One region of the Paenibacillus sp. MER TA 81-3 genome, then DNA from elsewhere that is predicted to be linked to it. Evidence: riboswitches for the same ligand, from Rfam matches in the RefSeq annotation. Region 1 holds a riboswitch; the other holds the start of a gene.

Region 1 (6,516 bases):
TGCCGCCATAACGAGGAACTCGCTCGTAATTTCAAGCTCGAGCTCGTGCATATTGTGCAAATAATCCATATATTGATCAGTAATTTCGCTAATAGATATGTCTTGAATATTAATTTCCGCTTTATCGATAAGATGCAGGAGCAAATCGAGCGGCCCTTCGAACAAATCCAATTTATACGTTACTACGGACACCCCGTGAACCTCCCGTGAAAAACAAATGTAGCGCCCAAAAAGGGCACTACATTAAATAAGCACTATTTTAACTGATTCGTCAAGTTTGCCATCTCAATCGCGGTAGCAGCCGCTTCCCACCCTTTGTTGCCGGCTTTCGTTCCAGCACGCTCAATTGCTTGTTCAATGGAGTCGGTAGTCAGCACACCGAAGATGGTCGGTACGCCTGTCTTCATATTCACTTGCGCTACGCCTTTAGCAGCTTCACTGCATACATAGTCAAAATGTGGAGTGGATCCGCGGATAACCGCACCGAGCGTAATGACGGCATCATATTTGCCTCTTTCTGCCATTTTTTGAGCAATTAAAGGAATTTCAAATGCTCCCGGCACCCAGGCTACATCGATTTCATCATCCTTGACACCGTGCCGCTTCAAAGCATCAAGCGCCCCAGATACAAGTTTGCTTACAATAAACTCGTTAAAACGTCCGGCAACAATCCCATATTTCAATCCATCGGATACTAAATGTCCTTCAAATATATGTGGCATAGGTGAAACCTCCCATAGAGTTTGAGTATTAAATTGCAGGTTGCGTGCAAATGAAATGCGCCTGTCATTGGTTGTGTTCGTTCTGTTCAATCGAATCAAATTTCAGCATATGGCCCATTTTATCGGCTTTCGTGTGCAAATAGCGCGTGTTGTCCTCATTTTCTTCCATTTGAATCGGAACACGTTCAACCACTTCAAGCCCGTACCCTTCGAGACCTTTAATTTTGCGCGGGTTGTTGGTCATAAGCCGGATTTCACGCACACCGATGTCTTTCAGTATTTGCGCACCGATGCCATAATCGCGCAAATCCGGAGGAAAGCCCAGCTTCAGATTCGCATCAACCGTATCCAAGCCCTGCTCTTGCAGCTTATAGGCTTTAAGCTTATTAACCAGTCCGATACCGCGACCCTCTTGACGCATATAGAGCAGCACTCCCGTTCCCTCTGTCTCTATCTTCTGCAAGGCGGCAGCGAACTGAGGCCCGCAATCGCAGCGGTGAGAATGGAAGACGTCACCCGTCAAGCATTCGGAATGAACGCGGACGAGCACGGGCTGCGTACCGTCGATGTGACCCTTCACGAGAGCAATGTGTTCTTTGTTGTCGACTTCGTTCGTATACGCAATCGCCTTGAATGTGCCGAAGTCGGTCGGCATGTTCACTTCTACTTCGCGACGCACCAGATGTTCCTTCTCATTGCGGTAATGAATAAGGTCCTTGATGCAAATGAGCTTTAAACCATGCTTTTCCTTAAGTTCCATCAAATCCGGCAGACGAGCCATCGTTCCATCTTCTTTAATGACTTCGCAGATGACTCCAGCAGGACTGGCACCGCACATACGGGCCAGATCGACCGCCGCTTCGGTGTGTCCCGCACGACGGAGCACGCCGCCCGACTTCGCGATCAGCGGAAAGATATGGCCGGGACGGCGGAAGTCATGCGCCTTAGCTGCCGGATCGAGCATCTTCAGAATCGTGAGTGAACGCTCATGGGCCGATATCCCCGTCGCCGTGTCCACATGGTCGATAGATACGGTGAATGCGGTGCCGTGGTTGTCGGTGTTGTGTGTAACCATAGGCGGCAGTTCGAGCTCTTCGGCACGTTCCGCTGTAATTGGAACGCACACAAGCCCCCTTCCTTCCGTAATCATGAAGTTGATTACTTCTGGAGTCGATTTATCCGCAAGCGCGAGAAAATCACCTTCGTTTTCGCGATCCTCGTCGTCTACGACTACGATCACTTTGCCTTGCATCAAATCGTAAATAGCATCTTCGATCGAATCAAAGTGAATGATTTCATTCATGGAATTTCCCCCTTATCGGTTACATAAAGCCGTGCTCTGCCAAAAAAGCGGCGCTCAGCGAACTTGACTTTGCCGTGCTGTTCTGCTTGTCTTCCACGGAGGATATACGATAGTTAAGCAAATGCTCGACATATTTGCCAAGTACGTCGCATTCAATATTCACCGTATCGCCAGGCTGTTTGAAAAAGAGCGCCGTCTCCGCCAGCGTGTGCGGAATAATGGATACGGCGAACTCGCCTTGCTCAGAATGAATGATCGTCAGGCTAATGCCGTCTATCGAAATCGAACCTTTCGGGATCATATATTTCGCCATGTCAGGCCGTGCCGCTCTAAATTCGAACACGACCGCATTATGCTCCGGCGTCCGGCTCACAATGGTGGCCATCCCATCCACGTGTCCTTGCACAATGTGACCGCCAAAGCGGCCGTCTGCTGCCATTGCCCGCTCCAAATTAACAGGGTCGCCCGGACGCAAATCTTTCAGATTCGTATGCCGGAATGTTTGCGGCATCACATCCGCCGCAAACGATGAACGGTTGAAGGAGGTAGCCGTCAGACAGACACCGTTGATAGCGATGCTGTCTCCTATCTTCATGCCCTCAAGCACGCTGGCCGCTTGAATGTTCAGCACCATCGCCTCACCGCGCTTGGTCACGGACTGAAGCTTTCCTATCTCTTCAACAAGCCCCGTGAACATCGTCCTCTACCTCCTTATCACATTCTGAAGCTCCCCCATTTTCGGAAGATTTCCCGTATGGATAGCCGGTAATGCAAATATTATCTCCTAGCGTTTCTACTTTTACTTGCTGCAGCCGATACGCATCCTGCATGCGTTCGACACCGGCAAAAGAGAAGTTTCCCGGCGCGAGGCTGCCGCCTGCAATAATCGGCGCATAGAACAAGATGACTTTGTCGATGAGACCGGCTTCCAGCATCGCTCCGTTCAGTTGGCCTCCGCCTTCGAGAAGGACGGAGCCAATCTCGTGCTGGCCGCACCATATCATCATTTGCCGCAAATCCACATGTTCGCCGTCCCCTGCCGTAATTACCTCGGCTCCAAGCTTCTGTAAAGCAATCCGCTTCACTTCATCTGCGTGCGAGGTCGTAAAAATAACCGTTGGTGCGAGACCGTCCGTCACCACCCTGGCATCTATCGGGAGGCGCAGCTTGGAATCTACAATGAGGCGCATCGGATGCAAGCCTGCAACAGCGAGGCGAGTCGTGAGCGATGGATTGTCTGCCAGCACCGTTCCGCTGCCGACCATGATGGCTTGGTGACGATGACGCATTGCATGCACCCGCTCGCGCGCTTCCGCATTGGATATCCATTTGCTGTCTCCGGCAGACGTCGCAATTTTGCCATCGAGCGTGCTGGCTGTTTTAAGCGTAACGTACGGGAGACGTGTCGTAATATATTTGGCGAACATTTCAATTAGCTCGCGCCCCCGTTCCTCCAGCACCCCCACGGTAACCTCGATGCCGTTAGCGCGCAGCAGTGAAATACCGTTCCCCGCTACGGCCGGATTCGGATCTTGGCACGCAACGACGACGCGGCATACGCCAGACTCCACCAAACGCAAGCTGCAGGGAGGCGTTTTCCCATAGTGACTGCATGGCTCAAGCGTCACATAAGCGGTTGCGCCTTGGGCCGAATCTCCCGCCATATGCAGCGCATGCACCTCTGCATGGCCTTCACCGCGCTTTAGATGTGCGCCAAGTCCGACTACGCGGCCTTCACGCACAATGACACATCCGACCGCAGGGTTAATCTCCGTTTGCCCCACCGCCCGTTCCGCCATGCCGAGCGCCAGCTGCATGTAGAATTCATCATTTATGACATCGTGCACCGATTTCAATCCTCCTTTCCTGCAATTCTTCCCTGATCGGGTTATTCGGGAACAAAAAAAGCCCTTCGGTTCCTCCGAAGGGCTAGAGCATATGAGCTTACAGGTATGTACTTCATTTCACAATTAGCCAAAGCAAACGCGACGTAAAAATCGGCAGTAAAAATAACACTTTTTCAGAAAATTCTAAAAACGCGTGTTCAAAAAGGTCCTTTTTGAACAACAGCTGAAAAAGTATCATACGCCAATATAAACGTTGCACACAGCTTCGTGTGTACTTCGCATTGTGAAAAAAAGAACTATAAAGAACCAAAAAAAGGTCCTTCTCCTGACGCCCCTTCTCCCATCCAGACTATACTGTCGGCTCCGGAATTGCACCAGATCCACCGTGCGAACTTGCTCGCCCGGGTCACGGACTGAGGACTTGCCGAGATTCGGTCATCGCCCATCACCGCCGGTCGGGAATTACACCCTGCCCTGAAGGTAAGTCAAAATATATGAATGATAAAGCCTTGCGAATAGAAGTTTATCATTAGTCGCTGTAAAATGCAACCGGGCATCCCCGCTCATGTTGAACATGACACGATAACGGGATATCCTTAATTACAGCACGTTTTGCCGAAGCGGCACAATATAGACCCATACGATATATTCCGGGAGATGCAACGATGAACAATGGACACATCTTAATTATTGAAGACGAAGTAAAAATAGCGCGCGTAATCAAGCTGGAGCTGGAGTATGAAGGCTACACGGCGGACATCGAACATTCCGGCACCGAGGGACTTCGAAAATATAATGAGCAGCAATGGGATCTCGTTCTGCTGGATGTGATGCTGCCTGGGCTCAACGGTCTCGAGGTGCTGCGCCGCATTCGGGCAGCTGAAGATATGACGCCGGTCATTCTGCTGACGGCAAGGGACTCTGTTCCGGACAAAGTGAGCGGTCTCGACATGGGCGCGAACGATTATATTACGAAGCCGTTCCAGATCGAGGAGCTGCTTGCTCGAATCCGGGCGTGTCTTCGCACTAGGCAACAGCTGCAGCAAGGCAACGATGGGAATGAAGGTTTGCTGGAAATCGCCGATCTTGCGCTGGATGAGAAATCCCGCACAGTTACACGTCATCTCGTCCCCATCGAGCTGACGGCACGCGAATTCGATCTGCTCAAGTTCCTGATGATGCATGCCAACCAAGTGTTAAACCGGGAACAAATTTTGAGCAATGTGTGGGGATACGATTTCGTGGGCGATACGAATGTGGTGGACGTGTATATCCGATATTTGCGCAAAAAAATGGATTATGATTATACTCCCCCGCTCATTCATACCGTGCGAGGCGTGGGATATGTGCTGAAGGAGTAGCTTCCAATGAATCTCAAACACAAGATTCAGTTGTTCTCGACGGTAGGAATGCTATTCATCGTCCTTATTATTAACACGTCTATCTATTTCCTTTTCAATCGCATGATAACGAATGAAGAGCTAGATCGGATTGCAATGCGCACCCAGAGCATCGCCGAAGCCATGAAGCCTTCCAAGCTTGCAATCCCGGCTGCCGAATTGCTGCGCGCATACTTGCCATCGTCTGGCATGATTCGCGTCATTAAGGAGGATGGGCGTTCTATCGTGACGGTGACGAAGGAGCCGGAATTCGCGGGCATTGCTCCGACCTATAAGAGCGCGCAAACGACAGAGTTGTCCAAATTGAAGGGCACTCTCATCGCAAAGTCGTATTTCCCGATCATTTGGAGTGACGGCAGCATCGCCGCCCTGGAAGTAACGGAAAGCCTGGCATCGGCCCAACAAAATATGAAGCTGCTGCTCGCCGTCTTAATTGCCGCATCGCTCGTCGTGCTCATCCCTTCCTTTATTGCCGGTAAAATGCTTAGCAATGTCATCTTGCGTCCGATACACTCTTTAAATGCGACCATGTCAGAAATTAGACGCAACGGAGTTTTCAAAAAGCTTGAGCTCACCGGCAGCGCAAACGATGAATTGGTTCAATTGGGCAACACGTTCAACAGCATGATTGACATTTTGAAGAACAACTTCGAGAAGCAGCAGCAGTTCGTCTCTGACGCCTCCCACGAGTTGAAGACCCCGCTCACCGTCATCGAGAGCTATGCGCGTATGCTGAAGCGTTGGGGAATGAACAAGCCAGAGGTGCTGGAAGAGTCCGTCGAGGCGATCTACTCCGAATCCGTCCGGATGAAGGAGATGGCGAACCAACTGCTCTCGCTTGCCCGGCATGATATGGAGCAGGCCGTTGAGTTGTCTCAGGCGGATTTGCTGCAGCTTGGCGAAGATGTGGTTAGGCTGATGCAGGCGGTGCATGACCGTCCGATTACGTTGTACAGTGAAGAGCGCGAGGTAGGTGCCTTCGTCGATGAACAGATGATGAAGCAATTGATGTTCATCCTGCTTGATAACGCGTTGAAATACAGCAAGTCCCCTATCGAGCTGCACATGGGCTGCGATGATGCTGGTGCGTTTTTCAGCGTCAATGACCGCGGGATTGGTATTCCACAAGAAGACATCCCGCACATCTTCGATCGGTTCTACCGGGTGGACAAAGCCCGCAGCCGGGAAACCGGCGGCACAGGGCTAGGCTTATCGATTGCGAAGCAAATCGTCGACGCCCATGC
Region 2 (6,516 bases), on a different contig from region 1:
AAGGCGGCGCTTACCAGAGCAGTTGGGCAGTGCAGCATGACCTGTTAGGCCTTGCCGAGCTAATGGGCGGGCGCGAGCAATGCAAGAAGCAGTTGGATGCGCTGTTCGCAGCAAAGCCGGAGTTCAAGGTTGGCTCGTACGGCTTTGAAATACATGAAATGTCTGAAATGGCAGCCGTCGACTTCGGACAATTCGCAATCAGCAACCAGCCAAGCTTCCACTTCCCGTACATCTTTGCGGCGCTTGGATACCCGTCCTTGACGCAACATTGGGTACGCAAGACGATGGATGAACTGTTCAGCTCTCGCCCAGACGGACTTCCAGGCGACGAGGATAACGGCAGCTTGGCCGCATGGTACGTCTTCGGCGCGATGGGCTTGTACCCGCTCAGCCCAGGAGTTCCGGAGTATGTCATCGGAACGCCGCTGTTCAAGCGGATGACGGTCCATCTGGAGAATGGCAAACAACTTGTCATCGAAGCGGACAATAACTCCGCCGCGAATAAATATGTGGCAGACGTACGCATGGATGGCGCACAAGTGGCGACGTTGTACTTGGAGCACGCTAAGGTGAAGAACGGAGGAACAATCTCCTTCGATATGGCGAATTCGCCACGTGAAGACCGCTATGACGAAGCAGCGCTTCCATACGCGATGTCAAAACAAGGTTAATGGCAGAAAAGGGTGCCCCTCGGTGAAGACTCGGGGCACCCTTTCTTTTTATGAAATGAGACGTGTCAGCAGTTGTTCCAGTTCGTCTATGTAGAAGGATGTCCATAAATTTTTTCAAGCTTGTTTTTGGACATCACTAAATATGTCGGGAGATGCCGCTTCTTGAATCGATTTATCGGATTTGACACCGAAATTAAATGAATAGGCAGTTGATTAATCCATTTAAACCCCCGATATAACGGATTGGAAATAGGCACCACGTCAAAGCCGAGTTGTCGGCATCCCCGATTTAGCATGGTGATTCCAATGATGGCTTTGATTTCATTCCCTCTCGGATGGTTCTGGATGAATTGGCACACGCCCGGCAATGAACGATCCACGCACCGATAAATGATGCGCCCCTTTTGAACGTTATTCGTTACATGCAACACTTGTCGCAACAATTGTACATTGTACAAATGAATCTTTACTAATAGATCCTTGTTCCGGATGCATGTTCCGTCAGACATCGCTATTTCCTTACCTCGATAAGTTAGCAATTTTACTCTGAAAATATTCTGGTTCGCACGGTCGATATAAGTAAGCCGTCGCAGTGAGCAGTATATAGGATCGAAAACGTTCCATGTGGATAACAGGTACATTTTTAGTTTCATGCGCATTCCCTTTCATAATCGGCCAATGATGATTAATTTGCATATTTACAAGGAATTTATGATGGGAGTTGAAGGAAAATAATTGCACGAAATAATGTTTTTTCCGACACTATAGATGAAAAACGGTTAGGTATCATGAAAAAACCTCCCTGGTGCATATACCAGGAAGGTCAACGGTAATATATTCGAATAGCATTTATTGCTGTCTAGAGACCAGATACAACGCAACCCATATTAGGACGAATCCCGTCAATTGCGGAATGGTGACGACCTCCTTGAAGACGATCCAGTTCATCATCATGCCGACGAGCGGGAACGACAGCTCCGCAAGAGTTGCGTAAGAAGCTTTCGTAACGGATAAGCCGCGGTAATATAACAATAAACTTACGAGTCCCAGCAGCAATGCCTGCATAATGATATAAAATGATACCGTGCCCAACTGTGCTGCAGGGAGACTCCAACTTGGATGTTCGTTCCATGTAAGCATGAACAACAGTGGCAGTGCCAACAGGAATCGCAATGCCGTAACCGTTTCATATTCCATCTTGTCCAGCATTAATCTGCCCATTACGGTGGACCCGCCCCATAGAAACGCGGCCCCGAAAGCAAGCAGACTGCTTACCCCTACGACCTCACGCACGTGGCCTATTGGCAATGACCATCCAAACGTAAGCAAGTATGTGCCGGCAACTGCCAGCAACAGCAGCATAGGGAAGCGTCTGGGAAGTGTTTCTTTCAACAGAACACGTGCCAGTATGACGGCAAATATCGGTTGCAGCTTCTGCAGAAGCAATACCGCATTCGGATTACCATGTGCGAAAGCTTCCGTGAACATGATGGTCGCCATTACCGAGCCCCCCCACGAAATGAAAAGGAGCGCGAACAAATGACGCCAAGAGCATCCCCGAAGTTCCCTCCGGTGCACCCATAGAATGGGGGCTGCATAAAGGAGTAAAATGAGATGTTCGATGAGGACGATTTGTGTCGAAGTCAAGTACTCCAACACTAGAACTCGGAAGATGGGCCCCAGTCCCCATAGGGCTGCCCCTAGCGCAACGAACAGAACTCCTCTGCGCGTGCTGCTGTTCCTCTGTTCAACGTGAATAACGTGGTCCATATTCAATAACCTCCAAGGTCGTTGAATATAGGATCTGGCTGAAGAAGACATACGTCGCCTATCCGTCATGATGAAGGTCATGATGAAGCAAATTCCGCATTAGAGCTGTCATGTGCAGTTCTTCACGTGAAACGCTTGAGCGATCTTCTCCCATCCGGACTATACCGTCGGCCTTGGAGTTGCACCAAGTCAGTCGCTGCAAACATGCAGCGAGTCGCGGGCTTGGGGCTGCTTCTCAGCCCTTCACCGCCGGTCAGGAATTACACCTGGCCCTGAAGATCCTTATTCAAATTCATAATGTAGGCATTCGAATAAACGGTCATGCCCCGTTATTAATTATAACTCGAATTGGATTTACATCAATATAATAATTCTCCTATACAAATTTCCAATTCGGCTGTAGAGGCTATTGCAATTTAGCTCTGCTGAAAAGCCAGCTCTCTAATGATGCCACGCTCCGCAAATCCAATCTTTCTGTACACATTATTCGAGTCGGGATTGACCATATCCGCATACAAGATTGGAATCAACTGTTCTTGTTGAACGATGTCACACAGTTCAGCGACCAAGGCGCTAGCGTACCCCTTTTTCCGATGCTCGGGAGCGGTATAGACGCTGTTAATCCGCGCATGTCTCGGTGAACGATGGGCAATCCGTGCCATTGCTACGGGCTCTTCCTCCCTCGTCCATACCATCATATCACCCGATGCAATGGAACGCTCAACGAATGGAACCTGATCGGAACGAGGAACTGCCGTGCCCATTGCCTCTGCGATAAAGTCAGTGACGAAGCCGCTAATCGTATTTACATGCTCCGGGGCTGCTCTCCGCATCGTCCCCTGCACATTCGCCGGCGCAGTCACATGCTCGCAAGCGTACGATTGCAAGTCCATTTGAAGCTTATATGATCCGCCTACCATGTCCGTATACATCTGTGCGAATAATTCGGCAACTTCCGGATGAGCGGAAATGCCGGGAATGTCTTTATCGCTCGTAAGCTCACATAATGCCATGATGAGCGACTGCTTCTGTTCCAATGTTGCTTCTTCGCTCACCCACAGCCATGCATGTTGTCCGGCGGTTTGGGCAAAGACGGCGTCTCCCTTCTCCGTCCTCATTCGTATGCTGCAATCTTGCGATCCGCAGATGCGATGCAACAGCTGGTACTCCACTTCATTGTCTGTGAAGGGCCGCCGGATAAGCACCGGATCGTTCGGGGAACATGAAATCCACATAATATAACCTCTTTCTGCCGTTTCATTTTTTTGTATTCTAACTAGTTTGGTAGTAGGTGTCAATCCATTTTAAAGAGCGGCGGCCGAGGTTTCAAAGCAGGCCCGTGTCCATTACATAAATAAACTGTGACATAAAAAAACCTCCCTCGGACTGAACGAGGGAGGCATTTTACCTTGCATATACGCTTATCGAGATAGAGATTGCTGGTAGTTCATGAAGAAGTGGAGAAAAATACCTCATCCCTGGTGGGTGCGGTAACCACATTATTGCTGCAGCTCACAATTCTCTGCAACGGTGTCAATGTCATGAATCAGCACCTCTTTAGCCGGAAGAATTCATTTTTGATTTAATCTTATATTGTATGTTCGTTATCCGTCCCCGGCACCTCTCCGCTCCAGATTTGTTTGGTCTCCCTAAAACTTTGGGTGGTATAACGAAAAAGCCGCTCATCACCAATAGATGAGCGACATTGTATATCCATTCAGAACAGAAAACCAAAATCATTCACTACTGCCGGGATGAACAGCTTCGTCGAAGTCATATCGTTTCTTCCTATTTTAATACGAATCAGTCTGATGCCCTTTACTCTCAGCTTCCTTGACAGCTTCGCCTGTATCCGCAGAGCCAATCGGGCCGTGATTGGCCGTACCTTGATTCGCATATTGCTGCAGTCCTTCAGCTACTCGACACCCATACTCTTCATCACATTTCGTAAATAACTCAACCATCCGCTCCTGGATATGGGAATTGCACGTTTTTAAGGTGTTCACGAGATTTAAGATGAGATCATCGCGCTCGAAGTCATCAAATGCCCGATAGGTTTCACCTGCTTGCTTAAAATCATTCGTTCGGTCGATGCTTTCGCGAACTAATTTCCCTTCTACATGCGGCGTGTACTCGTTATCTGTTTTCGGCGCCTCTTTCAATCCATTCAATGAAGATGGCTCATAGTTAATATGCGGATTTTGGCCTGGAGCGGCATCCACATAATAGGCCATTTGCCCGTCACGTTGATTGGTAGCCACACGTTTCTTCGGCGCATTTATCGGCAGCTGCAAATAATTCGCACCAACACGGTAGCGCTGGGTATCCGAGTAAGAAAGTGTGCGCCCCTGCAGCATTTTATCATCCGAGAAATCCATGCCGTCCACAAGAACTCCGGTGCCAAAGGCAGCCTGCTCGACCTCGGCAAAATAATTTCCCGGGTTTTTATTCAATACCATTCGTCCAACTGGCAACCACGGGATCTCATCTTTCGGCCATATTTTCGTGTCATCCAATGGATCGAAATCAAGCTCAGGATGCTCATCGTCACTCAATATTTGTACGAACAGCTCCCACTCGGGATATTCTCCGCGCTCAATCGCTTCATATAGATCTTGTGTGGCGTGATTAAAGTTTTTACCTTGAATTTCTTCAGCTTCCGCTTGCGTCAAATTTTTAATCCCCTGCTTCGGCTCCCAATGGTATTTAACGAGAACGGCGTGTCCTTCTTTGTCCACCCACTTGTATGTATTCACACCGGACCCTTGCATCTGTCGATAGTTAGCCGGGATCCCCCATGGCGAGTATACGAATGTGACCATGTGGACCGTCTCAGGCGAGTTGCAGCAGAAGTCGAAAAATCGTTCACCGTCTTGAATATTCGTGATTGGATCCGGTTTGAAGGCATGAATCATATCCGGAAATTTGATCGCGTCGCGAATGAAAAATATTTTAAGATTGTTGCCGACCAGGTCCCAGTTTCCGTCCTCCGTGTAAAACTTGACTGCGAAGCCCCGCGGGTCGCGTAACGTTTCAGGGGAATGACCACCGTGAATTACCGTTGAGAAGCGGACAAAGACAGGTGTTTTTTTACCCGCCTCCTGAAACAATTTCGCTCGGGTATACTTGGAAGCCGGCTCATCCCCGACTTTTCCGTAAGCTTCAAAGTACCCATGCGCACCCGTGCCTCGTGCGTGAACCACCCGCTCAGGAACACGTTCACGATCAAAATGTGTTATTTTTTCGATGAATTGGTAATTCTCAAGCGTTGCAGGTCCCCGGTTCCCCACCGTCCGTATGTTCTGGTTATTTTTTACAGGATGACCTTGACGGGTCGTCAGGGTAGATGCTTCTTCTCCTTCCGCCATGCGCTCATCGAGCGCATCCCCAGCACCTGTTACCGAAGTGCCATGTTCCAGCGCATTTTCTTTTTCATTTGTGTTCATTTTCTCATCGTCCATCACTTCATCCTCCTTACGACATGCAAATGGTAAATGTAGGGACATGTGTTATTTTGAAGTAATATGAAATGAATTATTCACTGTTCAATATCTCGGTTCTCTGTAACGGTGTAATGACCCCACAACACACTATACTGCTGATTCTCTCCCGTTAGAATTGTGCAAACTTTTTTTGCTGAAAGATAGGAACGTTGATTCGCAAATAAAATATTGAAGCACTTGGCCTTCCGTCTCATGCATCGCAAGCGGCTCCTCGAACCCATATAAGAGCAATGACGAGGTCCACTGCCAGAAGCGGTCAACGACCTCTTGCAGATCGAATTCTTGCTCCAATGAGCACTTTTCATATCGACAGACTGCTGGACCTTCTTTATGATAGATGGAATAGACTGCGGCGCCGTCAGAGACACACATGCATTATCCGATAATTGATGCAATAAGAAAGGTCAGGAAAGATGAACCATGTAATAGATATGCAGGGAGTATATTGGAAAAATGGCAAGGATGTATTGCTTAAGAATGTCAGCTGGAAAGTCGGGATCCAGGAGCATTGGGCTGCTTGGACTGAACGGTTCGGGGAAAACGACGCTTCTTAATATGATCAACGGATATAT

The links. A riboswitch is a leader RNA that binds a small molecule or an ion and turns the genes downstream of it on or off. The one in region 1 is predicted to bind FMN.
Region 2: it holds a riboswitch for FMN, as region 1 does, so the genes downstream of both, M3650_RS14540 (DMT family transporter) here and ribD (bifunctional diaminohydroxyphosphoribosylaminopyrimidine deaminase/5-amino-6-(5-phosphoribosylamino)uracil reductase RibD) in region 1, are expected to answer to the same signal.

The regions. Positions count from the first base shown of each region.
Region 1 is NZ_JAMAWB010000022.1:21,128-27,643, forward strand. Features, by position in the region: gene M3650_RS24840 (segregation and condensation protein A) at 1-192, opposite strand, end outside; gene ribH (6,7-dimethyl-8-ribityllumazine synthase) at 255-722, opposite strand; gene M3650_RS24850 (bifunctional 3,4-dihydroxy-2-butanone-4-phosphate synthase/GTP cyclohydrolase II) at 787-2,025, opposite strand; gene ribE (riboflavin synthase) at 2,045-2,722, opposite strand; gene ribD (bifunctional diaminohydroxyphosphoribosylaminopyrimidine deaminase/5-amino-6-(5-phosphoribosylamino)uracil reductase RibD) at 2,703-3,872, opposite strand; FMN riboswitch at 4,201-4,358, opposite strand; gene M3650_RS24865 (response regulator transcription factor) at 4,538-5,233, shown strand; gene M3650_RS24870 (sensor histidine kinase) at 5,240-6,516, shown strand, end outside.
Region 2 is NZ_JAMAWB010000009.1:74,072-80,587, forward strand. Features, by position in the region: gene M3650_RS14535 (GH92 family glycosyl hydrolase) at 1-671, shown strand, start outside; gene M3650_RS33135 (YkoP family protein) at 758-1,330, opposite strand; gene M3650_RS14540 (DMT family transporter) at 1,521-2,441, opposite strand; FMN riboswitch at 2,580-2,725, opposite strand; gene M3650_RS14545 (GNAT family N-acetyltransferase) at 2,858-3,676, opposite strand; gene M3650_RS14550 (catalase) at 4,235-5,809, opposite strand; gene M3650_RS14555 (hypothetical protein) at 6,032-6,316, opposite strand; partial or broken gene M3650_RS14560 (ABC transporter ATP-binding protein) at 6,358-6,516, shown strand, end outside.